4 regions of the Kocuria sp. ChxB genome follow, and region 1 is predicted to be linked to each of the others. Evidence: riboswitches for the same ligand, from Rfam matches in the RefSeq annotation. Region 1 holds a riboswitch; each other region holds the start of a gene.
The links. A riboswitch is a leader RNA that binds a small molecule or an ion and turns the genes downstream of it on or off. The one in region 1 is predicted to bind S-adenosylmethionine.
Positions count from the first base shown of each region.

Region 2: another riboswitch for S-adenosylmethionine. It lies ahead of P8S73_RS10860 (bifunctional o-acetylhomoserine/o-acetylserine sulfhydrylase); the one in region 1 lies ahead of P8S73_RS09355 (hypothetical protein).
Region 3: another riboswitch for S-adenosylmethionine. It lies ahead of P8S73_RS08610 (methylenetetrahydrofolate reductase); the one in region 1 lies ahead of P8S73_RS09355 (hypothetical protein).
Region 4: another riboswitch for S-adenosylmethionine. It lies ahead of P8S73_RS11260 (MetQ/NlpA family ABC transporter substrate-binding protein); the one in region 1 lies ahead of P8S73_RS09355 (hypothetical protein).

Region 1 covers NZ_CP121123.1:2,106,620-2,114,018, forward strand. The annotation lists gene P8S73_RS09330 (hypothetical protein) at 1-602, shown strand, start outside; gene P8S73_RS09335 (metal-dependent transcriptional regulator) at 612-1,472, shown strand; gene P8S73_RS09340 (LTA synthase family protein) at 1,719-3,254, shown strand; gene P8S73_RS09345 (lipid II:glycine glycyltransferase FemX) at 3,416-4,531, opposite strand; gene P8S73_RS09350 (YrhK family protein) at 4,750-5,067, opposite strand; gene P8S73_RS09355 (hypothetical protein) at 5,233-5,595, opposite strand; SAM riboswitch class IV at 5,607-5,722, opposite strand; gene pgm (phosphoglucomutase (alpha-D-glucose-1,6-bisphosphate-dependent)) at 5,871-7,399, opposite strand, start outside.
Region 2 covers NZ_CP121123.1:2,473,239-2,480,637, forward strand. The annotation lists gene P8S73_RS10840 (hypothetical protein) at 1-575, shown strand, start outside; gene P8S73_RS10845 (S9 family peptidase) at 622-3,066, opposite strand; gene P8S73_RS10850 (CPBP family intramembrane glutamic endopeptidase) at 3,093-3,869, shown strand; gene P8S73_RS10855 (VOC family protein) at 3,908-4,546, opposite strand; SAM riboswitch class IV at 4,652-4,771, shown strand; gene P8S73_RS10860 (bifunctional o-acetylhomoserine/o-acetylserine sulfhydrylase) at 4,846-6,294, shown strand; gene P8S73_RS10865 (homoserine O-acetyltransferase) at 6,291-7,399, shown strand, end outside.
Region 3 covers NZ_CP121123.1:1,941,972-1,949,370, reverse strand. The annotation lists gene P8S73_RS08640 (MarR family winged helix-turn-helix transcriptional regulator) at 1-387, opposite strand, end outside; gene P8S73_RS08635 (fructosamine kinase family protein) at 489-1,358, opposite strand; gene P8S73_RS08630 (carbohydrate ABC transporter permease) at 1,631-2,587, shown strand; gene P8S73_RS08625 (carbohydrate ABC transporter permease) at 2,584-3,402, shown strand; gene P8S73_RS08620 (ABC transporter substrate-binding protein) at 3,458-4,759, shown strand; gene P8S73_RS08615 (ABC transporter ATP-binding protein) at 4,915-6,069, shown strand; SAM riboswitch class IV at 6,181-6,297, shown strand; gene P8S73_RS08610 (methylenetetrahydrofolate reductase) at 6,341-7,399, shown strand, end outside.
Region 4 covers NZ_CP121123.1:2,548,934-2,556,332, forward strand. The annotation lists gene P8S73_RS11245 (cation acetate symporter) at 1-548, shown strand, start outside; gene P8S73_RS11250 (GlsB/YeaQ/YmgE family stress response membrane protein) at 699-962, shown strand; gene dxr (1-deoxy-D-xylulose-5-phosphate reductoisomerase) at 1,131-2,411, shown strand; SAM riboswitch class IV at 2,602-2,716, shown strand; gene P8S73_RS11260 (MetQ/NlpA family ABC transporter substrate-binding protein) at 2,808-3,689, shown strand; gene P8S73_RS11265 (methionine ABC transporter ATP-binding protein) at 3,686-4,738, shown strand; gene P8S73_RS11270 (methionine ABC transporter permease) at 4,738-5,394, shown strand; gene ispG (flavodoxin-dependent (E)-4-hydroxy-3-methylbut-2-enyl-diphosphate synthase) at 5,574-6,740, shown strand; gene P8S73_RS11280 (DUF4081 domain-containing GNAT family N-acetyltransferase) at 6,779-7,399, shown strand, end outside.

The sequences.
Region 1 (7,399 bases):
ACCTGGGGTCCATGGTGGGCCGCGTGCTGCCCATCCTGATGCTCGCGCTGCTGTTCTCCTTCTTCAACGCGGAGATCTGGCAGGTGGTGGCGCAGCTGTCCATGGGACGCACGTGGGCGATCGTGGGGGTCATGGCGGCCCTGGGAATCGCGCTCGCCACCCTCAATGCCCGGGACGAGATCTCCCAGATCATCCGCACGTACGACGACCGTTCCGGGGCCCGGGACCTGCGGTTCTCCGAACGCGTCAACATCACCGCAATGTGCGTGCTCATCAGCCTCATCCAGGTGACCCTGCTGGGCGTGGTGGTGTTCGTGTTCTACGTGGTATTCGGGGTGCTCTCGGTGTCTCCCGTGACGGCCACGCAGTGGATCGGCAGCCCGCCGGAGTCCTTCGGCGGCGTGTTCGCGTCCCTGCCCTTCACCAAGCCCCTCGTGCAGGTCTGCCTGGTCCTGGCCGCGTTCAGCGCCCTGAACTTCATCGTGAGCATTGGCACGGACGCCACCTACCGCACCACGTTCCTGGAACCCGCGCTGGACGAGGTCCGCACGGGCCTGCAGGTGCGGGACGAGTACACCGCGCTGAGCGCCACGGGCCGCTAGCCTGAACCCGTGCACCCCGCAGAGCTGAGCCCGTCCACCCAGGACTACCTGAAGACCATCTGGCGGCTGGGCGAGTGGGAGCCGGAGCGGGTGACCACCACCTCGTTGGCCGCGCGCATGGGCCTGGCGGCCTCCACCGTCTCGGAGGCGCTGAAGAAGCTCACCGCGCAGGGCCTGGTGACCCGGCCTGCGTACGGGGTCGTGGAGCTCACCCAGCAGGGGCGTGACGTGGCCGTGCACATGGTGCGCCGCCACCGGATCCTGGAGATGTTCCTGGCCACCGAGCTGGGCTACGCGTGGGACGAGATCCACGACGAGGCCGAAGTGCTTGAGCACGCCGTCACCGACCGTTTCATCGACCGGGTGGACGCCAAGCTCGGCCACCCGTCCGAGGATCCGCACGGGGACGCGATCCCCTCACGGGACGGGGTGGTCACCCCCGCCCCGGCCGTTCCGCTCGCGGACGTGACCCACCCGGAGCCCGTGCGGGTCACGCGCGTCTCGGACGAGAGTCCCGAGACCCTGCGGGTGCTCGCGGAGGCGGGGATCCGGCCGGGCGCGGTGCTGCGGGTGCTTCCGGGTCCGGCCCGCAGCGCCACGGTGAGGGTGCGCGTGGCCGCAGGGGGAACGACGCCGGAGGCTCACCTTCCCGGGGGCGGTTCGCGCGACTCGCGGGATGCGGACTTGCCGGGGGACAGCTGCTCCGCCGCGCCGGACACTCGCGTTCCGGGGGGCGGCTCGTCCGCCGCTCGGCACACGCGGAGACCGACCGGCACCGCGGGAACGGACGCAGCCGGTGGCGAGGCTGTGGACCTCGGCATCCTCGTGGCGGAGGCCGTCTGGGTGCAGGCGCTCACCCACGCGAGCTGACCGGAACGGACGCTCCCCGGGCCGGCCGCGGACAGCGTCAGCCTCGCGCTGGACCGGCCGTCGCCTCCCCGGACAGTGGGTTCCCCTGCCATGTCCGGCGCCGTCGCGGGCCCTCAAGGTGAACAGCAGGTGACCGGAACATGTCCTACCCTTGAAGAAACACGAACGCGAACGCGGCGGCACACCATGCCCGGGCCGCGGCGGTGCGGACTGGCACCGGATGATCCAGGAACACGAGGTCCAGACATGTCCGAGGGTTTTCTGCGCGTGGGCAGGCGGCTGGGCCGCTGGACGGGCCGCGGGCTGTGCTACGGCCTGATCTGGCTGGGGCTCACCCTGCTCGCGGCGGGCGGGATCATCCGGCACTACTGGGGCCAGATCTCGGTGGGGCAGATGCGCATGAACCTGATGTCCGTGCAGACGGACGGTGGCGGCGGGTCCGTGGTGTGGATCTCCGTGCTGGTGATCGGGGTACTTCCCGTCCTGGTCACCGTGGGCATCGCCCTCGCGCGTCGGGCGTGGCTCCGCAGAGCACGACGCGAGCACGGCACCCGGCCGCCCCGCGGCGTCGTGCGCTCCGCCTCCGCCGTGACCGTGGCGGCGGTGTTCGTGGCCGGGAGCACGAGTTTCGCGTCCGCGGTGGACCTGCCCCAGTACGTGAAGGCCGTGAAGTCCCCGCACGACATCGGCTCCAAGTACGTCCAGCCCACCATCACGAGTGACGCGGACAAGCGGAACATGGTGGTCATCTACCTGGAGTCCGGGGAGGCCACGCTCGCGGACGACGAGCTGTTCGAGAAGAACGCCTTCGCTCCGCTCGAGGACGTCACCCGGCCCGAGGACGGGTGGCGCAGCGTCGAGGACTTCCAGCAGTACGAGGGCGGTGGCTGGACCATGGCCGGGATCGCCTCCACGCAGTGCGGGATCCCGCTCAAGGAGTCGGGTGACGCAGGCTCCGCCGACATCGGCGCCGGGCAGGAGCAGTACCTGGGCGGCGTGACCTGCCTGGGGGACGTGCTGCAGAACCACGGGTACACCAACACGTTCCTGGGCGGGGCCAACTCCTCCTTCGCGGGCAAGGACACGTTCCTGCGAAGCCACGGCTACACCGAGGACAAGGGTCTGGAGGACTGGCGCGCGGCGGGCGAGCCCGCGGAGAACTTCCGCAGCGACTGGGGCCTGAGCGACGAGCGGCTCATGGCCCACGCCAAGGACGAGGTGGACCGTCTGCACGCCGAGTCCGAGCGCACGGGCCAGCCGTTCAACCTGTCCATGCTGACCCTGGACACCCACGAACCCGTCCACGTCTACGACTCGTGCGACGTGGACACCCAGAACCAGGTGACCTCCGTGTTCGCGTGCTCCATGACCCAGGTGGCCGGGTTCGTGGAGCACATGAAGTCCCAGGGCTACCTGGAGGACACGTCCGTGGTGATCATGGGCGACCACCTCAAGCACATGAGCGCGGGGGACGCCTTCCACGAGCAGCTGGACCACCACCCCAACCGCACCGTGTTCAACCGCGTGTGGATCCCGGGCGAGACCGCCGGGCAGCCCCTGCGGGCCGGCGCGGACCAGCTGTCCATGTACCCCACCCTCCTGGAGGCGGCGGGCCTCTCGGTACACGACGGCGCTGCGGGCCTCGGCACGTCCGTCCGGCAGCAGGAGCCTCCCCAGGGTTCGGCGCAGGCCATGGACCCGGAGGAGTACCAGCAGCTGCTGGACTCGCGCTCCGCGGACTTCTACTCCCGGGCGTGGGACCCCGAGAACCCGGTGGGATGACCCCCTGACCTCTCCGGAGGGGCGCCCGGCAGCGGGATCCGGCTCGCGGGCCGCACAGCGCCGCGCAGAGCCGCACAGCGCCGCCAGGACGCGAGTCCCCGGGGCGGACCCCGTGGTGCCCGCCGCGTGGTCCGAGGCGCTGGACGACACTGCTCGCGGGGCTACGCCCCGCTGGGTGTCCCCTCCGCCGCATGCATCCCGCCGGCCAGCCCGGCACGGATGCGGCCGGTCGTCTCCCGGGCGCGCGTGCGCGCAGAGCCGGCCTCGTCCCGGGCGCGGCGGGCGGCGCGGTAGGCCGTGTAGCGGGGGCTGCTCACGGGAACGTCCCACGTGCCGCCCAGGGCCACGTCCGCACCGCCGAAGGAGCGTTTGAACGCGCTGAACCCGGTCCACGGGTGGGTGGGATCGCTCAACGGGGCAATCCCGAAGAGGTCGCCGATCGCGAGACCCTGCTCGGCGGCGTCGAGCAGCGCCTGGGCGATGAGCGGCTGGTTGGGGCGCAGCTTGCGCATGCTCGCGTCCATGCCGGAGTGGGCGAAGATCCGGGTGGTGGGGGAGTCGTAGGTCAGCAGCGCGCTGACCACGGTGCCGTCCACGGAGCTCGTGTAGGCCGTGGAGTTACCCGTGGCGCCCAGGCTGCGGGCGGCGGTGCGGAGGTAGTCCTCGCTGTGGGCCGTGAACCCCTTGCGCCCGGCGGTGCGGTGCTGCAGCTCGATCACCGCCTCGGCGGCGTCCGGGTGGGAGTCCGAGGCCAGGGTGATGCCCTTGTCCCGGTGGCGCCGCCACAGGTTGCGGTTGGTGCCCGTCATGGCGGCCAGGATCTGCTCCGGCTCGCGGGTGAGATCCACCCAGCGCGTGTACGCGGGCTGGATGTCCCGCGGGGACGGCCGTGCTCCGAGCCGGCGCAGACCCGCGGCGATCGCCGGTGCCGTGGCGTTCTGCCGCTGCACGGCTGCCGCGAAGGCCGTGCCCACCGGGGACGGCATCTGCGGCTCCACCCGCAACCACGCCACGGAGTGATCACGCGCGGCGTACCACAGCTCGCGCAGCGCCCCCGGCAGAAGCTCGGGGTGCGCCAGGACCGGGCCGTACGGGGTGTACCAGACCACCCCGGCCCGGGAGCGCTCCTCGACGACGAGGGCGTGCCACCCAGCCCCGTCAAGAGTGTGAGTGCGTCGCGAGAGACCGGCCTGGAAGTGCTGCCAGGGCTCGGCCTGCAGCACGCTGGACGGGCCGAGAAGTGTGCGGGGGTCCGGTTGGGCGTGGGTGTGCCTCATGCGGGGTGCTCATCCTTGAGTGTCTGCCCCCGCTGCGAGGGTCGTCCTGGGGTCGCGGGGGTCGATCCTCATTAGATAGCCAACCTCACCGACCCGCAACATCACCCGTGCGGCGTGTTCCCATGTGACGGCGGCGTGTCCAGCGGCAGCAGCCCGTGGAACGTGTCTATGCCACGCCCCGCCGGCCGTTCGGATCCCGGGAGGGTCCGCGCGGCGGGTCAGAAGTCGTGCGAGTCCTCCGGTGCTGATTCCGGGGCGATGCGCTGCAGGTGCACCCGCCGGGTGATCCGGATGCTGGGTCGGACCAGCATGAGTGCGCTGCCCAGCACGAACAGCCACGTCCCGGCGTAGACGGTGGCGTCCTGGAAGAAGAGGATCGAACCCACCAGGAAGATCAGGCCGATCAGGATGTCGTTGACGATCGACAGGGTCTCGTACCGGCCACGGATGACCAGCTCGCGGTGCCCCACACGGACCTCGATCGGCTTGGCGGCCCGGGACAGGGAGTCGGAGGTGGCGCTGGCGGAGGGAGTCACTGCTCGGTTCCTTTCACGAAGGCGCAGACCGGGCGGGCCGGCGGGAACGGCCGGTGGGTCACGCCTGCGGCGCGCACCACCGGCCGACCAGCCTACGGGAGGAGCCGGCGGCTCAGCACGCGGCGTGCTCGCCGCCGGTGTCCTCCCCTTCCCATGCCCAGGGCATCACTGCCCGTCGACCACCGCGGGGTGCAGCAGGGCGAGCCTGCCCTGTGAAGTCGGCACGGTGGCGAGTGACGTCCCAGGATCGAACGACGCCGCGGCCCCGCTGTGCTGCAGCGTGTGGAACCGCTCCAGCAGCGCGGGGTCGTGGCACCACCAGGTCCGGGTGCCGCCGTCCGGGAAGGTGGCCTGCACCGTGTTCCCGCGCGGGGCGCCCAGTTCCACCCGGACCCACCGGTCCTGGTTCTCGAGGGCCAGGCGGGACTGGATGTAGTGCGCGTGGTGCCCCGGGTGGTAGCTCCGGCAGGCGGAGTCCCCGTCCATGTGGACGCAGGGGTGTTCGGGAGTGGGAGCGGAGTTGCTCATGATGGTGACCTTTCGCAGACTTCCGCGCGGCAGGTGCCGGGCGGCGGATCTTCCTCCGGGGGCACCGGGTGCGAACAACCGGTTGCCAGCCGACCAGCCGGAGGGCTGATGGTCGGGCTTCTTGATCCGGGAATATTTCAGCACAGCGCTCCGACACGCACAAGCGCGGCCTTCGTCCGGGCACAACGAGGGGCCGCCGAGCAGCACGGGAGAACCCCGTACCGCTCGGCGGCCCCTGGGCAGCAGGTCGGTGCGGGCGGCCCGCACCGCGGCACTCAGCCGATGACCGAGTCCACCAGAGCCTTGGCCTCCTGCTGCACCTGCTTCAGGTGCTCCTCACCCTTGAAGGACTCGGCGTAGATCTTGTAGACGTCCTCCGTGCCGGAGGGCCGGGCCGCGAACCACGCGTTCTCCGTGGTGACCTTGAGCCCGCCGATCGCCGCACCGTTGCCGGGGGCCTCCGTGAGCTTGGCGGTGATGGGCTCACCGGCCAGGGTGTCCGCGGTGACCTGCTCCGCGGAGAGCTTCTTCAGCGCCGCCTTCTGCTCGCGGTTGGCCGGGGCGTCGATGCGCTGGTACACGGGATCCCCGAACTGCTCCGTGAGCTCCCGGTAGCGCTGGGAGGGGGTGGTGCCGGTGGTGGCGGTCATCTCCGCGGCGAGCAGCGCCAGGATGATGCCGTCCTTGTCCGTGGTCCACACGGAGCCGTCCCGGCGCAGGAACGAGGCACCGGCGGACTCCTCCCCGCCGAAGCCGATGGAGCCGTCCAGCAGACCCGGCACGAACCACTTGAAGCCCACGGGCACCTCGTCCAGGCGGCGACCCAGGGACTGCGCCACGCGGTCGATGATCGAGGAGGACACCAGGGTCTTGCCCACCCCGGCGTCACCGCGCCAGCCGTCGCGCGTGCGGTAGAGGTAGTCGATGGCCACCGCGAGGTAGTGGTTGGGGTTCATCAGCCCGGCATCCGGAGTCACGATGCCGTGGCGGTCGCTGTCCGCGTCGTTGCCCGTGGCGATGTCGTACTTGTCCCGGGCCCCGATCAGAGAGGCCATGGCCGAGGGGGAGGAGCAGTCCATGCGGATCTTCTCGTCCCAGTCCAGGGTCATGAACGCCCACTGCGGATCCACGGTGGGGTTCACCACTTCCAGGTTCAGCCCGAAGCGCTCGCCGATCTCCTGCCAGTACGCCACCGACGCCGAGCCCATGGGGTCCGCACCGATGCGCACCCCCGCAGCCTTGATGGCGTCCAGGTCGATGATCTCCGGCAGCGCGGACACGTAGCTGTCCAGGAAGTCGAACGTGCCGGTGGTCTCCGCGGCCTTCGCCTCCTCCAGGGACACGCGCCGCACGCCCTCCAGGCCCGCCTCGATCAGCTCGTTGGCGCGGTCCGCGATCCATCCGGTGGCGTCCGTGTCCGCGGGGCCGCCGTGCGGGGGGTTGTACTTGAAGCCGCCGTCCGTGGGCGGGTTGTGGGACGGGGTGATCACGATCCCGTCCGCGCGGTCCTTGGGCCCGGACGCGTTGTACGTGAGGATCGCGTGGGACAGCGCCGGGGTGGGGGTGAAGCCGCCCCGGGAGTCCAGCAGGGTGCGCACGCCGTTGGCGGCGAGCACCTGCAGCGCGGTGTCCTGCGCGGGCCCGGACAGCGCGTGGGTGTCCTTGCCCATGAACAGCGGACCGGTGATGCCCTGCCCGGCGCGGTACTCCACGATCGCCTGCGTGATCGCGGCGATGTGGTCCTCGTTGAACGAGGTCTTCAGCGAGGAACCGCGGTGCCCGGAGGTTCCGAACGCCACCCGCT
Region 2 (7,399 bases), 370 kb from region 1:
ACCGGATCGGACTGCCCGTGGAGCTGGTCACCCGGGAGAACCTGGACGAGTGGCTGGTGCCGGGGCATCCGCTGCACCCGGCGTACGAGAACCTGTCGCTGGTCCACCGCTCCGACTACCTGCGGGCGTACCTCATGCACCACCACGGCGGGGGCTACTGCGACCTCAAGGCGCCCGCGACCTCCTGGGATGCCGCCTTCGCGCGGATGGAAGCCGACCAGCAGGCGTGGCTGAGCGGCTACCCGGAAAGAGCAGCACAGGACGTGACCCGGCTGACCGGCGCGCTCGGCACGGATCTGGCGTGGCACCACCACCGGCTCGTGGGCATGGGGGCCTACCTGGTGCGCTCCCACACCCCCCTGACCGCGGAGTGGTTGCGGGAGGTCGAGCGCCGGATGGGCTACTGGGCGGACCAGGCGGCGGAGTTCCCCGGTGAGGAGCGCGGCGAGGTGGTGGGCTACCCCGTCTCCTGGACCCGGATGCTGGGCGGCATTCTGCACCCACTGCAGCTGAAGCACCTGGACCACGTCCGGCAGGACCCGGACCTCATGCTGGACCTGGACGACTACCAGTAGTGCGGGGCGCTGACGGCCCCATCCCCGGGGGGTCCTGAGACCCCTGTCAGCCCGCAACCCCGAGCTGCCGCGCGAGCCACGCGTACTCCCACGCGGTGTCCTTCCACTGCGCGTACCGCCCGGACGCGCCACCGTGGCCGCCGGCCATCTCGCAGCGCAGCAGCACGGTCTCCGGGTGCGCCACGCGGGTGCGCAGCTCGGCCACCCACTTGGCGGGCTCCACGTAGAGCACGCGGGTGTCGTTGAGGCTCGTGACCGCGAGGATCGGCGGGTAGTCGGCGTCCCGCACGTTCTCGTAGGGGGAGTAGGAGCGCATGTACTCGTAGACCTCCGCGGACTCCACGGGGTTGCCCCACTCCTCCCACTCCAGGGCGGTGAGCGGCAGCTCGGGCATCAGCATGGAGGTCAGGGCGTCCACGAACGGCACCGCGGCCAGCCCGCCGCAGTACAGCTCGGGGGCCAGGTTCAGCACTGCGCCCGCGAGCAGACCGCCCGCCGAGCCGCCCATCAGCGCGATCCGCCGCGCATCCACGTCCGGGCGCGCGGCCAGGTGCCGGGTCACGGCCACGAAGTCCGTGAACGTGTTGGTCTTGGTGTTCTTCTTGCCGTTCTCGTACCACGCGCGCCCCAGCTCACCGCCACCGCGCACGTGCGCCACGGCCCAGATCACCCCACGGTCCAGCAGGGACAGCCGCGAGATGGAGAACGCCGGGTCCGTGCTGATCTCGTAGGAGCCGTACGCGTACTGCAGCACCGGCGCGGGCACGGCGGGGTCCAGGTCCGCGCGGCGGATCAGGCTTACGGGAATCCGCGTGCCGTCCTCGGCGACCGCCCAGTCCCGCTCCACCGTGTAGTCCTCGCTGCGGTACCCGCCCAGCACGGTGGCCTCGCGCCGCAGCACGGGCTCGCCCACGCCGAACTCGTCCAGCGCACCGGCCCCGGGTTTGCCCGTGGGGATGTCGTACACGCGCGGCGGCGTCACGAAGGACGTGTAGGACACCCGCACCACCGGGTTCTCGTACTCCGCGGAGAGCACACCGGTGCTGCTGAGATCCTCGTCGAACGCGGCCTCGGTCCCGGCCAGCAGCCCGGCTTCCGCCGTCGAGCCGGTGCTCGCAGACGACGACGCCGCACCGCCCGCCCGCGCGTCCGTTCCGTCGTGCGCCGCCCCGGCCACCAGCGGCTCCAGGGTGGTGCGGGGGATCAGGCGCACCCGGGGCGTGGTGTTCTCACGCAGGGCCACCACCAGGTGGGTGGCCGTGGGGATGCCGGACTCCACGCGCACGGTGTCCGAGGCCGGGACCACGTCCACCAGGTCCACCTCCGTGAGGCTCCGCCCGGCGTGCTCCAGCGGCATGAGGCTGACGCGCCCGTTCGGGGCGTGCGCGTCGTGGGAGAGCAGCAGGACATCGGTGCCGGCCACCGTGATGGGTTCCACCTCGTAGAGCACCCGCTCGTCTCGCGAGAGCACGACCCGCCACGGCAGGTCCGCGGGGGTCTCTGCGCGTGCCTTCTTCGTGCCATCACCGTGACCGGGCGCCGTTCCCGTGCACTCGTCGGGCGCGTCCCGGTACGCGGTGGAGGGGGCCGCCCCGGAGGACGGGCCGTGGGAACCCAGCGCGGCGGCGTCGTGCTCCGGGGCGTGTGAACCCGGCGCGGCGGCGTCGTCCGCGGTAAGCGCGCTCAGGCGCAGGATGCGGTACTCGCTGTACTCCGAGCAGGACGAGGAGAGCATGAGCCACTGCTTGTCAGCGGAGAGCTCGGCGCCGAGCCAGAGCCCCGGATCGTCCTCCTGGAACAGCAGCTGGTCCTGCGCCACGTCCGTGCCGATTACGTGCCGGTACACGCGGTACGGACGCCAGGACTCGTCCACCACGGTGTAGACCACCTGGGCCGCGTCCGGGGTGAGGAACGCGCCGTAGGAGGTCTGGGGGATCCGGTCCGCGAGCAGCTCTCCGGTGGCGAGGTCCTTGACGTGGACGGTGAACCGCTCGTCCCCGGCCGTGTCCTCGGACCAGGCCAGGCGGGAGCCGTCTTCCGCGACGCTGAACGCCCCCAGGGCGTAGAACTCGTGCTCCTGGGATGCGGCGTTCGCGTCCAGGAGGGTCTGCTCGCCGTGCAGGGGCGTCCCGGGCTCCACGGCGGGCGGGGTCCAGTCCGCGGTGTCCGCCACGGGAACCCGGCAGAACACCTGGTGCGCGCCGCCCTCCACGGTGCGGGCGAAGTACCACCAGTCCCCGTGGCGGCTGGGGACCGAGAGGTCCGTCTCCTGCGTGCGGTCCTTGATCTCCGTGTAGATGCGCTCCCGCAGCGGGGCGAGGTCTGCAGTGACCGCCTCCGCGTAGGCGTTCTCGGCGTCCAGGTGCGCCCGGACCTCGGGGGAGTCCTTCTCCCGCAGCCACTCGTAGGGGTCGGAGAACGTGTGACCGTGGAACGTGCGCTCCACGGGACGGCGGGGTGCCACGGGGAAGGTCTGCTGCTCGGAAGTCATGCGCCCCAGTCTAGGGACGCGGCAGAATGAGCCGCGTGCAGACCACTCCTACCTCCACTTCGCCGAGCGTGCCGCGCGCCGACCTCCGCATGCAGATCCTGCTGGTGCTCGGGGTGTCCCTGGGCGCTTCCGCGGTGTACTCGGTGCTGGACCTCGTGGAGATGGCGGTGCAGTCCTCGATCGCGGAGAGCTCCACCACGCTCAACCAGCCCCTCAGCCCGGTTCCGGTGATCGACGCGCTGCGGCGCCTCACCAGCATCTGCTTCGCAATCGTGCCCGTGGTGCTCGCCCTGTGGTTCCTGGCGGGAACCACCTCCCGCATCCCCGCGGTCCTGCGCGGCATCGGTGCGGACGCGCGCCGCCCGGGGCACGACGCCGCCCGGGGCCTCGCGCTGTTCGCCGTGATGGGCGGTGGGACCCTCGTGCTCTACCAGGCCGGGCGGGCGCTCGGGATCACGGCGGAGATCACCACGTCCACCCTGGAGAACACGTGGTGGACGGTTCCGCTGCTGCTGCTCACCGCCCTGCGGCACGCGCTCGTGGAGGAGATCATCGTGGTGGCGTTCCTCGCGGACCGGATGCGGCGGCTGGGGCGCTCGTGGTGGACGGTGGCGATCGTGTCCTCGGTGCTGCGGGCGAGCTACCACCTGTACCAGGGGGTGGGACCGGCGCTGGGCAACCTGGTCATGGGGCTCGTGTTCGTGTGGTGCTACCGCCGGTACGGGCGGGTGATGCCGCTGCTCGTGGCGCACTTCCTGCTGGACGCAGTCGGCTTCCTCGCACCGCAGCTCCTGGCGGGCTGAGCGCCCGGGTGGGTGGCGGCGTCGTCCCCCCCGGGGGATCAGATGGTGACGGGCCCGTCCGGCGTGCCGAAGGTGACCGCCATGAGACCGGGGGTGCCGTGGGGAGCGGACCACGTGACGTCCACTGAGCGCAGGACGTCCTCCACGGGACCGCCGAGCCAGTCCGTGACGCGCTCGGGGGAGCCGGCGATCTCCATGCCGGTCAACCGGACGTCCGTGAGGCGCGCCTGGGAGGGATGCATCTCGTCCGCAGAGTCGAAGTGGATCATGAACGGCAGCTGCGGATCCGCAATCAGGCCCTTGACGCCGATCTGGTGCCAGTCCAGTCGGCGGCCGTCCGGGAAGATGCGCCCGCCCGGCACGGAGGGGCGGCCCAGCTTCTGCTCGAACGGGGCGAGGTCCGGGACCTCCACGACCCACCCGAGCCAGCCGCCGCCGGCCTCCGAACGGGCGCGGACGGCCTGGCCGAACGGCGCCTTGTCCGCGGCGGGGTGCTCCAGCACGGTCACGACCTCCACGTACTGGTGGTCCGTGAGCGGCAGGATCATGTTCTGCGTGCCGAACCGGGGGTGCACGCCGCCCTTCACGGGCTCGATTCCCAGGCGGTCCGCGATCCGCTCGGTGGTGGCCTCCAGCCCGTCCGGCTGCGCTGCGAAGGAAACGTGGTCCAGCTTCATGCAGTCATGGTGGCACCCGTCACACGGGGGTCCAAATCGGCGGGTGCAACACTGCGGACACCGAACTTGACGCGGCAGCCCCCGGGTTCGCACACTTGAGGTCTAGGTCACGAGAGTCAGCGCCAAGCCCCAGCTTGCTGACCGGCAACCCTCCCTACCGCGGCGGGGTGCCCTGGGTGAAGACCTGGCCGGGACGTCGTCCGACGTCCACGGCAAGCGCGGGCCACCGGTCGCCCGTTCGTGCGGGCACCGTGCGGACGGTCGCCTGGCCCCTGATCCTTCCGAGAAGGAGCACGGCCATGAGCACTGCACCCACCCCCGACAACCCCCAGGACTGGGCCTTCGAGACCCGCCAGATCCACGCGGGCCAGAACCCGGACCCCGTGACGGGTTCGCGGGCCCTGCCGATCCACCAGACCTCGTCCTTCGTGTTCCCGGACGCGGACACGGCCGCGGCGCGCTTCGCGCTCGCGGACATGGGCCCCATCTACTCCCGCCTGACCAACCCCACCACCGAGGTGGTGGAGAAGCGCCTCGCGTCCCTGGAGGGCGGCGTCGGAGCGCTGATGGTCTCCTCCGGGCAGGCCGCCGCCACCCTCGCGGTGCTCAACCTGGGCGGGGCGGGCACCCACGTGGTGGCCAGCCCGTCCCTCTACGGCGGCTCGTACAACCTGTTGAAGCACACGCTGCCGCGCCTGGGCGTGGAGACTACCTTCGTGGCGGACCCGGACGACCCCCAGCAGTGGCGGGACGCCGTGCGCCCCACCACCGTGGCGTTCTTCGGGGAGATGATCCCCAACCCTCGCAACGACATCCTGGACGTGCAGACCGTTGCCGGGATCGCCCACGAGGCCGGGGTGCCGCTGATCGTGGACAACACCGTGGCCACCCCGTACCTGGTGCGGCCCATCGAGTGGGGCGCGGACATCGTGCTGCACTCGGGCACCAAGTTCCTGGGTGGTCACGGCACCGCGATCGGCGGGTTCATCGTGGACGCCGGACGCTTCGACTACGGCGCGGACCCGGAGCGGTTCCCCGGCTTCAACCAGCCGGACCCCACGTACAACGGCCTGGTGTACGCGCGGGACCTGGGGGAGGGTGGCGCGTTCGGCGTGAACCTCTCCTACGTGCTCAAGGCCCGCGTGCAGCTGCTGCGTGACCTGGGCACGTCCATCTCCCCGTTCAACGCGTTCCTCATCGAGCAGGGGATCGAGACCCTGTCCCTGCGGGTGGAACGCCACGTGGCCAACGCCCAGCGGGTGGCCAAGTGGCTCGAGTCCCGCCCCGAGGTGCGCTCGGTGTCCTACGCGGGTCTGCCGTCCTCGCCGTGGCACGAGCGGGCGCGGAAGTACGCACCGCGCGGGGCGGGTTCCGTCCTCGGCTTCGTGCTGGAGGGCGGCAAGGAGGCGGGGATCGCGTTCGTGGACGCGCTGAGCCTGCACTCCCACGTGGCGAACATCGGGGACGTGCGGTCCCTGGTGATCCACCCGGCGTCGACGACGCACGCGCAGCTCTCCGAGGACGAGCAGCTCGCGGCGGGCGTGGAGCCAGGCTTCGTTCGGCTCTCGGTGGGCACCGAGGGGATCGAGGACATCCTCGCGGACCTCGAGGCGGGCTTCGCGGCCCTGGCTGCCACGGAGTCGACCTCGCCCACCCGGACGGAGTCGGTCGTGGACCCCGGCGCGGACGGCGGCCCGGCGGCGTCGTCGACGGCGCGTGCGGACGCAGCCGCCGAGCCTGCGGCATGACCGTGGTGCAGACGGCCCCGGCGGTGCGCCGGGACGGTGTGGTGCGAGCCGCGGAGATCGGAGAGCTCACCCTCGAGTCCGGGTTCCGGCTGCCGGACGTGCGCCTGGCCTACGAAACGTGGGGTGAGCTGGCCCCGGACGGGTCCAACGCGGTGCTGGTGGAGCACGCGCTCACGGGTGACTCGCACGCGGCGCGCGGCACGGCCGTGGGCTACGGCGACACAGCGCCCTTCGACATGGACGGGCATCGTGTCGCGGCGGACACCGGCGGCTGGTGGGACGGGCTCATCGGACCGGGAGCGGCCATCGACACCACCCGCTGGTTCGTGGTGTGCGCGAACATCCTGGGCGGCTGCCACGGCAGCACCGGCCCGGCGAGCCTCGCGCCGGACGCCGCACCGTGGGGCTCGCGCTTCCCACGCATCACCGTGCGGGACACCGTGGCCGCGGAGGCGCGGCTCGCGGACCGACTCGGGATCCGGCGGTGGCGGCTCGTGGTGGGCGGTTCGATGGGCGGTGCCCGCGCGCTGGAGTGGGCGGTGTGCCACCCGGAGCGGGTGGCGGCGTGCGCGGTGATCGCCGCGAACGCCCGGGTCAGTGCCGAGCAGCTCGCGTGGGGCCGCACCCAGGCGCTCGCCATCCGCCAGGACCCCCGGTTCCGCCACGGCGACTACTACGCGGGCCCGCACCCCGTGGAGGGGCTCGGCCTGGCACGGCGGATCGCGCACATCACCTACCGCAGCGCGCACGAGCTCGCGGTGCGCTTCGGTCGGGAGGCCCAGGACGGAAGCGCGTCGGGGGACGACGCCGGGATCGCGGACGCCACCGGTCCCCGGGGCGGCTGGGGCGCTGCTCGCCCGCACCGCACCGTGGACCGGGGGCGCTACCGGGTGGAGAGCTACCTGGACCACCAGGCGCTCAAGCTGGTGGCCCGTTTCGACGCGAACGCGTACCTCAGCGTCAACGAGACGCTGATGTCGCACGACGTCGCCCGCGGCCGCGGCAGCCTCCGGCAGGCCCTCGCGCGCACCCGGTGCGAGTGGCTCGTGGCGGCGGTGGACTCGGACCGGCTGTTCCCGCCCGAGGAGTCTGCGGAGCTCGCGGC
Region 3 (7,399 bases), 160 kb from region 1:
GCCGGGCTCGTCGAGGGTCGCGAGCTCCTCCTCGACCATGGCGACCATGGGGGCGACCTGCGCGGCCACCTCCGCCGTGGACCGCTCAACGGCCCGCACTGTCATGCGGCGTCGGTCCTCGGGATGGGGTTCACGCACCACGTGCCCCGCCCGGACCAGCCGGTCCACCATGGCCGTGGCCGATGCCGTGGTGATGTGCAGCGCCCGCGCCAGCTCCGTGGGGCCCATGGGGCGGCGCATCAGAAGGGCCATGGCCGAGAAGTCCGTCTCCTTCAGGCCCATGATCCGCTGCAGCTGGTGGTCGATCTCGTGGTTGAGCGTGATCACCCGGCGCAGAGCACGGGCCTCGGGCCCGGCGGCCAGCAACCCCGCAGCACTCTGCGCCATGCTCCACCTCGCGTCACCGATAACTAGACAATCTAGTAAGCATCATGCTGTACGGGCGGGAGCCGTGTCCAACGCCACGGGGCCCGCCCGCGAGGCGGCACTCACCCCAGACGGCGCAGCGCGCTCATCACGGACGCCCCGTAGCCGCCGCCGAAGCGGATCGCGTGGATGAGCAGCGGGGGCAGCTGGTACCACGGCACCCGTTGCTGCCAGCCGTCCGCGAGGGGGTGGGCGTCGTCGTACGCGGCGAAGCACTCGCGGCCGAAACCGCCGAAGAGCTGCATCATGGCGAGGTCGTACTCGCGGTGGCCGTAGAACGAGGACGGGTCGATCAGCCAGTTGCCCCCGGAGGCGTCCACCACGCGGTTGCCGGCCCACAGGTCCCCGTGCAGCAGGCTCGGGGGCTCGGGGGGACCCGCCAGCTCGGCCGCGCGCGGAGCCAGCGCCTCCAGCAGCGCCGACGCCGCCGGGTCCAGGTTCCCGGCGTCCACGGCCTGCCGCAGGAGGGGCTCGATGCGCCGCTCCAGCAGGAAGTCCGCCCAGTCGTCCGTGGGGGTGAGGTCCACCGGCGCGGATCCGATGCGCTCCGGCAGCTCCGGGCCCAGCCAGCCCACGTGCGGAGCGGGAGCCGCGTGGACCGCCGCGAGCCCGATGCCGAGGCTGCGTTCGGTGGCCCGGTCCGGAGCCCCGTGCGCCTCCTCGATCCACTCCAGCGCCAGGGCCTCCTCCGACACGAAGCGCACGGCCGGAACGCTGATCTCCTCGGGTGCCACCGCCCGCAGCTTCTCCAGGGCCGCGGCCTCCAGGGGAAGCACCCCGGAGGCCGGATTCCGCATGGTCTTGGCGAAGACCGGACCGTCGCCGGTCTCCAGCCGGAAGGCGTTGGCGCTGTCCCCGCCGCTCAGGCTGCGGGCACCGCTCACCCCCAGTGCGCTCACGAGGTCCCGGGGTAGCTGCTCCAGAAGTGCCATGGATCCTGTCTAGCACCTGCCTCCGTCCCGCTGGGACCAGTCCCGCCCACCGCGTCGGGACCAGGCCCACCCTCCCGCGGGCCTGGCCGGGCCGCGCGCACACTTGTGCCCGACGGCCAGGACGGGTGGGGGCTCGCGCGGCCCGGCGCGGCAGTGCTGCGAACCTTGTGCCGGATAGCAGCGCCAGGTTGCCGCCAGGCGAACTCGGGGTGACAGATGGCCCCCGATGCTGTTTGCCAGACCGTCACAACGACCCTCCACGATGATTACCTGTGAGTACATCCCTGCCCGCTGGTCGTGAAGCCGTGCCCTCAACCAGCCACCCTCCTGCCACCGTTCGGCGCCGGCGCCGCTGGAACGCCAAGCAAGTAGCCCTGGCGTTCGCGCTGACCGTCCCGAACCTCCTGCTGCTGGCCGTGTTCACCTACCGGCCGCTGATCGACAACATCCGGTTGTCCTTCTACAGCTGGAACATCTCCTCGCCCAAGGCCACGTTCATCGGCCTGGACAACTACGTCGAGTGGTTCAAGGACCCCGTCAGCTGGCAGATCCTCTGGAACACCGTGGTGTTCACGGGGTTCGCCGTGGTGGGGTCCATGGTCCTCGGGCTCGCGCTCGCGCTGCTGCTGGACCAGAAGCTCAGGGCACGCGGCTTCGTCCGCTCCTTCGTGTTCGCGCCGTACGTGATCTCCGGTGCGGCCGTGGGCGTGGCGTTCCAGTTCGTCTTCGACCCCAGCTACGGGCTGGTGCAGGACCTGCTGCGCCGGGTGGGCCTGGAGTCCCCCAACTTCTACCAGGAGCCGGGCTGGGCCCTGTTCATGATCACGGTCACCTACGTGTGGAAGAACCTGGGCTACACCTTCGTGATCTACCTGGCCGCCCTGCAGGCGCGGCGCACCGACCTGGACGAGGCCGCCGAGATCGACGGCACACCGGCCTGGCGCCGCTTCTGGCGCATCACCCTGCCCCAGCTGCGACCCACCACGTTCTTCCTGTCCATCACCGTGCTGCTGAACTCGTTCCAGGTGTTCGACATCATCCAGGTCATGACCGGTGGCGGGCCCTTCGGCACGTCCACCACCACGATGGTCTACCAGGTCTACCAGGAGACGTTCGTCAACAACCGGGCGGGCTACGGAGCCGCGGTCGCCACCATCATGTTCCTGATCGTCCTGGTGATCACCGCCGTTCAGGTGCGCTTCCAAGAGCGGAGTGAGCAGTTCTCATGAAGATCTCCCGCATTCTCGGCTACCTGGCCATGGCGTTCGCCTTCGCGGTCGTGGCGGTCCCGGTGTACTTCATCATCATCACGTCGCTCAAGGAGCACTCGGACATCTACTCCGACCCCATCACGTGGTGGCCCAACCCCTTCGCGCCGGAGAACTACCGGTATGTGTTCGAGACGGTCAACTTCGGCCAGTACCTGCGCAACTCGATCATCATCACCACGGTCCTGACCGTGATCGAGGTGGTGCTGGGCGTGCTCACCGCCTATGCCTTCGCGTTCCTCGAGTTCCCTGGGCGGAAGGTGCTGTTCCTGTTCGTCATCGCGTCCCTCATGGTGCCGAGCCAGATCACGATCATCTCCAACTACGCGCTCGTGGCGGAGCTGGGCTGGCGCAACACGTTCCAGGGCATCATCATCCCCCTGGCCGGGGTGGCCTTCGGGACGTTCCTCATGCGCAACCACTTCCTCAGCCTGCCCCGCGAGGTCATGGAGGCCGCGGAGATGGACGGCACGGGGTTCCTGCGCAAGCTGTTCCGCGTGGTGCTGCCCATGTCCTGGCCCACCCTGATCGCCTTCATCCTCATCACCGTGGTGACCGAGTGGAACCAGTACCTGTGGCCGTTCCTGATGTCCGACACGGACGCCGTGGCCCCGCTGCCCATCGGCCTCACCCAGCTGCAGAACAACGAGGGCCTGAGCAACTGGGGCCCGGTCATGGCCGGCACGGTCATCGCGACCATCCCCATGATCATCGTGTTCATCCTGCTGCAGCGCCACATGATCAAGGGTCTGACCGCGGGCGCGGTCAAGGGCTGACCCTCCACACACCACCCTCCAGCACATCCACCACCTCCTGAAGGAAGAAGCACACATGGAACTCTCACGTCGTCACGCCCTCGGCCTGCTGGGCCTCGGAACCGCCACCGTGGCCCTGTCCGGCTGCGCCGGCTCCGGGGGCGGAAGCTCCTCCGGTGGGCAGGAGGCCTCCGGCCCCCTGCAGTTCTGGTCCAACCACCCCGCCAGCTCCAAGAGCCTGGAGCAGAAGCTCATCGACGCGTGGAACTCGGCCAACCCTGACACCCCGGCCGAGCTGATCGACGGCGGTGCCGACTACGAAGAGGTGGCGCAGAAGGTCAACGCCGCTCTCGCGGGCGGGGACCTCCCGGACGTGTTCGTGGCGTCGGACGTGAACTGGTTCAACTTCGCCCTGAACGAGGCCGTGACCCCGCTGGACGACCTGTGGCAGAAGGCCGGGATCGACTCCAGCACCTACGTGGACACGCTGCGCGAGGACTACAACTTCAACGACAAGCACTACTGCGCGCCGTACGCCCGCTCCACCTGCATCATGTACTTCAACAAGGACATGATGCAGAAGGCCGGTCTGCCCCTGGACCGCGGACCCCGCACGTGGGACGAGTTCGCACAGTGGGCACCCCAGTTGGTCAAGGCCAACGGCGGCAAGCCCGCGCTGATCCTCCCGGACGGTGCCAACTACATGGACTGGTACTTCCAGGGCATGATCTGGACGTTCGGGGGTGCCTACTCCCGTGACTGGACCGCCACCTTCACCGAGGAGAACTCCATCAAGGCCGGCGAGTACCTCAAGAAGCACGTGGCGGAGGGGCACATCAAGATCGTGCAGGACGGCGCCAACGACTTCGGGATCGGCAACGGTGCCGCCCTGCTGGAGTCCACGGGCTCCCTGGGTGGCCTCAAGGAGGCTGCCACGTTCGACTTCTACACCACCTACCTGCCCGGCCCGAAGCCCGGCTGCGCCACCGGTGGCGCCGGCCTGGCGATCCCCAACGGCATCAGCGACGAGCGCAAGCTCACCGCCGCCAAGTTCATCGACTTCATGACGAACACCGACAACACGATCACGTTCACCCAGGCCACCGGCTACATGCCGGTGCGCAAGGACGCCATGGACAAACCCGAGGAGAAGAAGTTCCTCGACGAGAACCCCAACGCCATGACCGCGATCAAGCAGCTGAACGAGAACACCCAGCCGCAGGACGCGGCCCGCGTGTTCGTCTCCGGCGGCGGTCAGCGGATCGGCGGCGCGCTGGACCGCATCACCTTTGGCGGCGAGGACGTCAAGACGGTCTTCCAGCAGCTGCAGGACGAGACCCAGAAGATCATCGACTCGGACATCAAGCCCAAGCTGTGATCCTCCGCGGGTGGCGGCTCCTCTCGGGGCCGCCACCCGGGGCCCGCCCCGAACGGCCCCCGCACCACTGAGCACCACGGCGAGCCCGAGCCGCCCGTCACGCCGGGGCATCGATTCCGTCACCACCGTCACCACCCGAGAGCCCGAGGAGCACCATGGCCACCGTCGAGTACAAGCACGCATCCCGCATCTTCGACCCGGGCAAGCCCCCGGCGGTGTCCCAGCTCGATCTCAGCATCCGCGACGGTGAGCTCCTGGTCCTGGTGGGTCCCTCCGGCAGCGGCAAGTCCACGGCCATGCGGATGCTCGCGGGTCTCGAGCCCGTGGACGAGGGCGCCGTGTTCATCGACGGCCGCGACGTCACGGGCACCCGGGCCCGCGACCGGGACGTGGCCATGGTGTTCCAGTCCTACGCCCTGTACCCCAACATGACCGCGCGGCAGAACATGTCCTTCGCGCTGGAGAACGAGAAGCTGGACCGCGCCGAGATCGAGCAGCGGGTGGAGCGCGCCGCCGCCATGCTGGAGCTCGGGCCCCTCATGGACAAGCGTCCCGCGGCCATGTCCGGGGGCCAGCGGCAGCGTGTGGCCATGGGCCGCTCGATCGTGCGCAACCCCAAGGTGTGGTGCATGGACGAGCCGCTGTCCAACCTGGATGCCACGCTGCGCGTGTCCACCCGCGCCCAGATCGCGGACCTCCAGCGGGAGCTGGGGGTCACCACCATCTACGTGACCCACGACCAGGTCGAGGCCATGACCATGGGCGACCGCGTGGCCGTGCTGCGCGACGGACAGCTGCAGCAGGTGGCCGATCCGATCCACCTCTACGAGCACCCCGCGAACGTGTTCGTGGCCCGTTTCATCGGGTCGCCGGCCATGACGATCGTGCACGACGTCCCCGTCCGGGACGGCCACGCGGTCCTCGACGCCGCGAGCGGGCTGCGGGTGCCCGTGCCGGCCGAGTTCTCGGCGCACGTGCGGGACACCGTGACCGTGGGTGTCCGTCCGGAGTCGTGGGAGATCACGGGCGAGGGCGACGCGCCGGGGACCCCCGCGCTGCCCCTTCGGGTCCACCTGGTGGAGAAGCTCGGCTCCGAGGCGTTCATCCACTGCGTGCTGCCGGACACCCCGGAATCCGGGACCGAGGACGCCCGCGCCATGCGGCTGGAGAAGGACCGCGCCACCGTCCGCGCGGACAAGTTTCTGCAGATGGAGGCGGGGTCCACGATCCACGTGCGGCCGAACGCCCGCGAGACGTGCTTCTTCGACCCGGCTTCCGGTGAGAACTTGGAGGTCGTGGTCGGGCGCTGACCACACGTGTGTCCCCGGGGTCCGGCCCCGGGGGCGCACCGGTCCGCACCGGCCCGCACCGGGCGCCTTCCACGGCCCGGGGCCCTCGTGCTACCGTCTCACCCACCAAAGGATCATGAGACCCGGCGAAAAGCTCTGGCTGGCCGGGCGGCAACCCTCCTGCTGTAGTGGGGTGCCCCAGATGACGATCCGGCCGCCGCGCAACCGCGTGGCTGGCAAGTACGGCGCACGGGGTCCACCTCCGGCGTCCTACCGCCGGAGGTTTTCTCATATGCCCGTCACACCGCCGACCGCCCGCGCCGAGGACAGGCCGCAGCTCGTGGCCGCGGCCCGCACCACGGACGAGCCCGCTCCCACGTCAGGCGCCCACCCCGCCGGCTCAGCCGCTCCCGCGAGCCCCACCTCCTCGACGGGCGAGCACGATCCCGCACGTGCCAGCCACCCCAGGGGCGTTCCCACGGCGGCCACCTGCCGCGCGGGCGCACCCGCCGCACCACCGCCCAGCCCGGACTCGTCCGAGCCGTCCTGCGCCGAACCGCCCGCGCGCACGTCCTGGCTGGTGCGCCGCCCCCGGCGCTCCACGCTCGTCTCCTTCGAGGTGTTCCCGCCCCGCCCCACCGCGGACCCGGACACCGTGTGGCGCAGCATCGACGCCATGGCCCAGGCCGGGCCCGACTTCTTCTCCGTCACGCACGGCCACTCGGGTGGTCGTGGTGTGTCCCGCGAGGCGCTGCGCCATCTGCGCCGCACCACCAGGACCCCCGTGATGGCCCACTTCACGTGCGGTGGCACCGACCGCGCGGGGCTGGAGCGTTCGGTGGAGCAGCTGCTGGACGACGGCGTCCGCGACCTCCTCGCGCTGCGCGGGGACCCGCCCCTGGGCGCCGGGCAGTGGCGGACCCCGCCCGGGGGGATCGGCCGGGCCTCGGAGCTGGTGCGGCTCATCCGGGACGTCGAGCGGCGTCGTTTCGGGGACGGGTTCCGCCCCGGGACGCGGCCGCTGTCCGTGTCGGTGGCGTGCTACCCGTCCCCCGCCCGGGGGCGTGACCCCGAGGCGGATCTCGCGTCCCTGTGGGAGAAGCAGGAGGCCGGGGCGGACTACGCGATCACGCAGGTGCTCTACGAGCCCGAGGACTACGCGTCGTTCCTGGAGCGGGCGCGCTCCGAGGGGATCCACATCCCGGTGGTCGCGGGTCTCATGCCCCTGACCAACCCGAAACGGTTGCAGCGGATGACGGAGATCACCGGAGTGCCCGTTCCCGAGCGGCTCACCCGGTTCCTCACCTCGGGCTCCCCCGAGGAGCTGCGGCACCGGGGCACCGCGGCCACG
Region 4 (7,399 bases), 440 kb from region 1:
CCGTGGTCGCGGGACTGGCCATCACGGCGTCGGCGTCCTTCGCGCACGACATCTACACCTCCGTGATCAAGAAGGGGAACTCGGACCCGCGCCAGGAGCTGCGCGTGGCCAAGACCACCGTGGTGGTCATCGGCCTGATCTCCATCGCCGGCGGCATCGGCGCCCAGGGGCAGAACGTGGCATTCCTCGTGGCTCTGGCCTTCGCGGTTGCGGCCTCCGCCAACCTCCCGACCATCCTGTACTCCCTGTACTGGAAGCGCTTCACCACCCGCGGGGCGGTGTGGTCCATGTACGGCGGGCTGATCCTCTCCGTGGTGCTGATCGTCTTCTCCCCGGTGATGTCCGGCTCGGAGACCTCCATGATCCCCGGTGCGGACTTCGCCATCTACCCGCTGTCCAACCCGGGCATCATCTCCATCCCGGCCTCGTTCCTGCTGGGCTTCCTGGGATCGGTGACCGAGCGGCGCCGTGAGGATCCCCTCAAGCAGTCCGAGATGGAAGTGCGTTCCCTCACAGGTGTGGGCGCCGAGAAGGCTGTCTCGCACTGACTCCACCGCGACGGCCCCGGTTTTCAGGGGCCGCCGCGGTGCACCGGAGCCCATAGACCCCCAAACTGGTAGTACACTGAGCGACGGTTCGCTGACCAGAGCGACTGCGGGCAACCGCACGCGTTTGCAACGAAAACTTGAGGTGGAGAAATGGGCATTTTCAGCTGGATCATCCTCGGCATCATCGCTGGCGCTCTCGCCAAGCTGATCTTGCCGGGCAAGCAGGGTGGCGGGATCATCGTCACCATGATCCTCGGCATCGTGGGCGCGTTCCTCGGTGGCTGGCTCGGGTCGTTCATCCCGGGTCTGAGCAACGGGATCCAGGAGATCAGCTTCGGCACCATCATCACGTCCGTCGTGGGCGCGATCATCGTGCTGCTGATCTACGGTTTCGTCGTCGGCCGCCGTCGCTGAACCGCACGGGTCCGCGAGGACCACTGAGCAAGGGCGTCACCCCCGGGTGGCGCCCTTGTCGTCTGTCCAGGGCCGTGACGACACCTCCCGGTGGCTCGGGCGGATCTCGGGCGCGCCAGGGCCCTGCGCGGTGAAGGCCGGGTCGGACGGGCGCGCCATACTGGTACCATGACCTCCGCAGCCATGACCCCCGACCTCGACCGCGCCACCCGTGAGACTCCCCGCCGTCTGGTGGTCCTCGGCTCCACGGGGTCCATCGGCACGCAGGCGCTCGACGTCGTCCGGGGCGCCGCCCAGCTGACGCGGCCCGGGGGCGGCGTCACCCACGCGCCCTTCGAGGTCCTCGCCCTCGCCGCGGGAGCGGGCCACCTCGAGCTCCTCGCGCAGCAGGCGGTGGCCTTCAGCGTGGCGGCCGTCGCCACCAGCGGGTCCGCGCAGGACGCCGCCCGGTTGGGTGAGCTGATCGACGACGCCGCCCGGGCGGCACGCTCCCCGGCGCCGCGGCCCGAGATCCTCCACGGCCCCCGAGCCGCCGCACAGGTGGCCGCGTGGGAGGGCGCGGACGTGGTCCTCAACGGCATCACCGGAAGCATCGGTCTGGAACCCACGCTGGCGGCCCTGGAGGTCGGGCGCCCGGTGGCGCTCGCCAACAAGGAGTCGTTGATCGCGGGCGGTCCGCTGGTCACGGCGGCCGCCGCGGCCACGGGTCTCACGGATGCGCTGATCCCCGTGGACTCCGAGCACTCCGCGATCGCCCAGGCGCTGCGCTCCGGGACGGCCGGGGAGGTGGACCGTCTGGTGCTCACGGCGTCCGGGGGACCGTTCCGCGGCATGACCCGGGAGCAGCTGGCCCACGTGAGCCCCGAGCAGGCCCTGCGGCACCCCACCTGGGACATGGGTCCCATGGTCACCACGAATTCCGCGACCCTGGTCAACAAGGCCCTCGAGGTGCTCGAGGCGAGCCTGCTCTTCGACGTCCCGCTCGAGCGGATCGACGTGACGGTCCACCCCCAGTCCGTGGTGCACTCCATGGTCCAGTTCACGGACGGCTCCACTCTCGCGCAGGCCTCGCCGCCGGACATGCGGCTGCCGATCGCGCTGGGCATCGCGTGGCCCCACCGGGTCACGGGTGCGGCGGCCGCGTGCGACTGGACCCGCGCCGCCGAGTGGACCTTCGAGCCGCTGGACTCCGAGGCCTTCCCCGCCGTGGAGCTGATCAAGCACGCCGGGGGGCTCGGCGGCACGTGGCCCGCGGTGTTCAACGCCGCGAACGAGCAGGCGGTGCACGCGTTCCACCGCGGGGAGCTCGGATTCCTGCAGATCGTCGAGCTGGTCTCGCGCGTGGTCGACGAGCACGACGGCGTGCGCGAACCCCGCCTGGAGGACGTGCTCGAGGCGGAGACATGGGCCAGGGCGCGCGCGGACGAACGGATAGCGGGAGGTCGCTGAACCCGTCTGCCAGTCCGAACTCCCACTGCGGGCGTCGCCATGCCCGGGGGGCGCTCGAGGGGGGGGAGGAAGCCAGGCGTGGCCCCGGGGTGCACCGTGGCACGCGATGACGCCGTGCGGACGGGGGCGGCCCGGGCGGCGTCGTCCGGCGGTACGGGAACCTGTGAACACCGTGCTACAGTTCTGGGCGGATGACGAGATCCGGCGCGAAGCTCTGGCTGGCCGGACGGCAACCCTCTCCCGTAGCGGGGTGCCCCAGATGACCATCCGGCCGCGGTTCGAACAGATCACGGCAAGTGCGGTTTTCCCCGAATGGCACGTGTCTGATCATTGCCCTCATCCAGGTGGGACTGTTTGCTCCGCGCATCCGTATCCCGACCCTGGAAAGGCATCACCGTGCGAAGCAAGCGCCTGATCCCCGTTGTACTGGCCACCACCCTGGGCCTGACCCTCACCGCGTGCGGCGGCCCCGAGAACACCGATCCCATGGCCGACGGCAAGATCACCATCGGCATCGTGGGCGCCACCCCCGTCCAGGACGCTCTGAAGGACGTGGCGGCGCAGAACGACGTCACCGTGGAGTTCGTGGATTTCAGCGACTACAGCCAGCCGAACCCCGCCCTGAAGAGCGGGGACATCGACATGAACTGGTTCCAGCACATCGCCTACCTGGCGGACTACAACAACAACTCGGGTGACACGATCACCCCCGTGGGCTCCACGTCCATCTTCCCGCTGGGGCTGTACTCCAAGTCCGTGAAGTCCGTGGCCGACTTCAAGGACGGGGACGAGATCGCCGTTCCCAACGACTCCATCAACCTCTCCCGGGCGCTGAGCCTGCTGGAGCAGCAGGACCTGGTGACCTTCACCAAGGACACGATCGCCCCCACCGAGCAGGACGTGGACACCGAGAAGTCCAAGGTGAAGGTCCGTCCCGTCTCCGCGGAGCAGACCGTGCTGTCCATGGACTCCGTGGCCGCCTCCGTGGTGAACAACGACTTCCTGGACCGGGCTAACCTCGAACCGAAGAACGCGCTCGCCCAGGACGATCCCACGGCGGACAGCGCCAAGGTCTACGACAACCTCTTCGCCGCGACCGAGGCGAACGCGGACAACGAGACCCTCAAGAAGGTTGCGGGTTTCTACTACGACGACAAGGTGCAGGAGGCCGAGAAGCAGGAGACCAAGGGCACCGCGGTGCCCACCAGGGTGGACCAGCAAGAGCTCAAGGACCTGCTGTCCCGCTACTCCGAGGACCTCAAGGGGCAGAGCAAGTGAGCCCGGCGCCCGAGGCGCAGACACTGGTCAGCTTCCGGGACGTCAGCAAGGTCTTCGTGACCGGCTCCAAGCGCCGCACGCGCACGGTCACCGCCGTGGACTCCGTGGACCTGGACATTCGGCGCGGGGAGATCTTCGCCGTCATCGGCTACTCGGGTGCCGGCAAGTCCACGCTGGTGCGCCTGATCAACGGCCTGGAACCCATCACGTCCGGCAGCCTGCAGGTGGCCGGCCGCCAGGTGGACGGCCGCAGCGAGACCCAGCTGGCCCCGATCCGCCGGGACATCGGGATGATCTTCCAGCAGTTCAACCTGTTCACGTCCCGCACCGTGGCCGGCAACATCGAGTTCCCGCTCAAGCGCGCCGGGTGGAAGCCGGAGGACCGCAGGGCGCGGGTGGCAGAGCTGCTCGAGTTCGTGGGTCTCACCGAGCGCGCCGGCAACTACCCCGAGCAGCTCTCGGGCGGCCAGAAGCAGCGGGTGGGCATCGCGCGAGCGCTCGCCACGAACCCCGAGCTGCTGCTCGCGGACGAGTCCACGTCCGCGCTGGACCCGGAGACCACGCAGGAGGTCCTGAGCCTGCTGCGACGCGTCAACCGCGAGCTGGGGATCACGATCGTGCTGATCACCCACGAGATGGACGTGGTGCGCGCCGTCGCCGACCGTGTGGCGGTCATGGACTCCGGGCGGGTCGTGGAGACCGGGACCACCGCGGAGCTCTTTGCGCACCCGAGGGCGGAGACCACCCGCAAGTTCGTGTCCTCCGTGATGCGCACCGTGCCGCGGGAGGACGAGCTCGCCAAGCTCCGGTCCGAGCATCCGGGCCGGCTCGTGCTCGTGGACGTCACCGACCGCAACAGGATCGGCTCGGTGCTCTCCGACGCCGCGCGGGACGGCGTGGCCTTCGAGATCGCGTTCGGCGGGATCTCCATCCTGCAGTCACACACGTTCGGGACGCTCACGCTGTCCCTCGACGGGCCCGACGACGCCGTGTCACGGGCCATCGAGGCCCTGCGGGCGGTCACCACGGTCCAGGAGGTGTCCGAGTAATGGACTGGTCCACTCTCGGCCCGCAGTTGCTGCAGGCAACCGGGCAGACGCTCTACATGGTCTCGGTGACCCTGGTCCTCGCGGGGCTCCTGGGTCTCGCGGTGGGCGTGGGGCTCTACGTGACCCGCCGGGGCAACATCCTGGCGAACAGCGCGGTGTTCACCGTGCTCAACCTGCTGGTGAACTTTGTACGACCCATCCCGTTCATCATCCTGCTCGCGGCGCTGGGGCAGGTCACGGAGTCCGTGGTGGGCACCCGGCTGGGGCCCAACGCCGCGATCTTCGCCATGACCATCGGCGCCACGTTCGCCGTGGCGAGGATCGTGGAGCAGAACCTCATGACCGTGGACCCGGGGGTCGTGGAGGCCGCCCGGTCCATGGGGGTCTCGCGGTGGAAGATCATCACCACGGTGGTGCTCCCCGAGGCGCTCGGCCCCCTGGTGCTGGGCTACACCTTCCTGGTCATCGGCATCACGGACATGTCCGCGATGGCGGGGGCGATCGGTGCTGGCGGTCTGGGCGACTTCGCCTTGCGGCTGGGCTACCAGCGCTTCAACGACCAGGTCACGTGGGCCGCGGTGATCGTGATCATCATCCTGGTCCAGCTCGTGCAGTTCTTCGGCAACTGGCTCGCGCGCAAGATCATGCGCCGCTGACCTCCCCGCCCAGGCTCGACGCCGCCCCCGGCCACGCACGCGCGCGGCCGGGGGCGGCGTCGTTGTCTCCGGGACTGGTGGGCGTCAGCCACGTCGGAGGAGTGGGGCACAATGGGGGGAGCAACGTTCGCGGGGCGCGCGTCTCGGGCCCCGCAGGTCGATTCCCCTGGAGGAAACACGTGACGTCGGTCAATCTCGGCATGCCCGCAGCGCCCCAGCCCGTTCTGTCCCCGCGGCGCAAGACCCGCCAGATCCGGGTGGGATCCGTGGGAGTGGGCTCGGAGTCGCCCATCAGCGTGCAGTCGATGACCACCACCCCCACCACCAACATCAACGCCACGCTGCAGCAGATCGCGGAGCTCAACGCCGCCGGCTGCGACATCGTGCGCGTGGCGTGCCCGTCCCAGGACGACGCCGACGCCCTGCCCATCATCGCCAAGAAGTCCCCGATCCCCGTGATCGCGGACATCCACTTCCAGCCCAAGTACGTCTACGCCGCGATTGACGCCGGGTGCGCCGGTGTCCGCGTGAACCCGGGCAACATCCGCAAGTTCGACGACCAGATCGAGGGCATCTCCCGCGCCGCGGAGGCGGCCGGGGTGTCCATCCGGATCGGTGTGAACGCGGGCTCCCTGGACAAGCGGCTGCTGGAGAAGTACGGCAAGGCCACCCCCGAGGCGCTCATGGAGTCCGCGGTGTGGGAGGCCTCCCTGTTCGAGCAGCACGACTTCCACGACTTCAAGATCTCCGTGAAGCACAACGACCCCGTGACCATGGTCCGGGCCTACCAGCTGCTGGCCGAGCGCGGGGACTGGCCCCTGCACCTGGGCGTCACGGAGGCCGGTCCGGCGCTGCAGGGCACCGTGAAGTCCGCCACGGCGTTCGGCATCCTGCTCTCGCAGGGCATCGGGGACACCATCCGCGTGTCCCTGTCCGCCCCTCCCGTGGAGGAGGTCAAGGTGGGCAACCAGATCCTGCAGTCCCTCGGACTGCGCCCGCGCAAGCTGGAGATCGTCTCGTGCCCGTCCTGCGGGCGTGCGCAGGTGGACGTGTACAAGCTCGCGGAGGAGGTCAACGAGGGGCTCGCGCACCTCACCGTGCCGTTGCGCGTGGCCGTGATGGGCTGCGTGGTGAACGGACCGGGCGAGGCCCGCGAGGCGGACCTCGGGGTGGCCTCGGGCAACGGCAAGGGCCAGATCTTCGTCAAGGGCGAGGTCATCAAGACCGTTCCCGAGGACCAGATCGTGGAGACCCTGCTGGCCCAGGCCAACGAGATGGCCGAGAGCATGGAGCTGGACGAGAACGGCCAGCCCGTGGAGGGCTCCCCGGTCGTGACCGCCGGGTGATCCGGCGTCGGGGCGCGCGGGCGCTCGCACCCGCCGCCGTGGACCCCGCGGCACTGGACCGGCTTCTCGCGCAGGACCCGGTGGCCTCCGTGTTCGTGGCGTCGCACGTGCAGCGGGTTCGTGCCTCCGGGGCCCGCCGCCCGCCGGTGTACGGGGTGGCCGCACCCTCGGGGGAACTCGTGGGGGCGTGCTGGGCCGGGACCAACGTGGTCCCCGTGGTGCTGGACGAGCGGGGAACGGACCTCGTGGCGGACGCCCTGGCCCGCGGCGGGCCCCGCTTCGCCTCGTTCTTCGGCCCGGCAGAGCCGGTGCTCGGGCTGTGGGAGCGGCTGCGTGACTCGTGGCCCGCGCCGTTCGACGTGCGTCCGGTGCAGCCCCTGCTGGTCATGGACCGAGACCCCGACCCCCGCCTGCTCGCCGGCCCCGCGAGTTCCGTGCACTGGGGGAGCGAGGCGGACCTCGAGCGGGTGCTCCCCGCGGCGGCCGCCATGTTCACCGAGGAGGTCGGCTACTCGCCCCTGGGCAGTGGCGCCCACGGCTACCGGGAGCGGATCCGGTCCCTGCTGCGCGACGGTCGCACCGCGGTGCTCACCGACCACCGCGGTGACGTGGTGTTCAAGGCCGACATCGGCTCCCTGCACGGCGGGGTGTGCCAGATC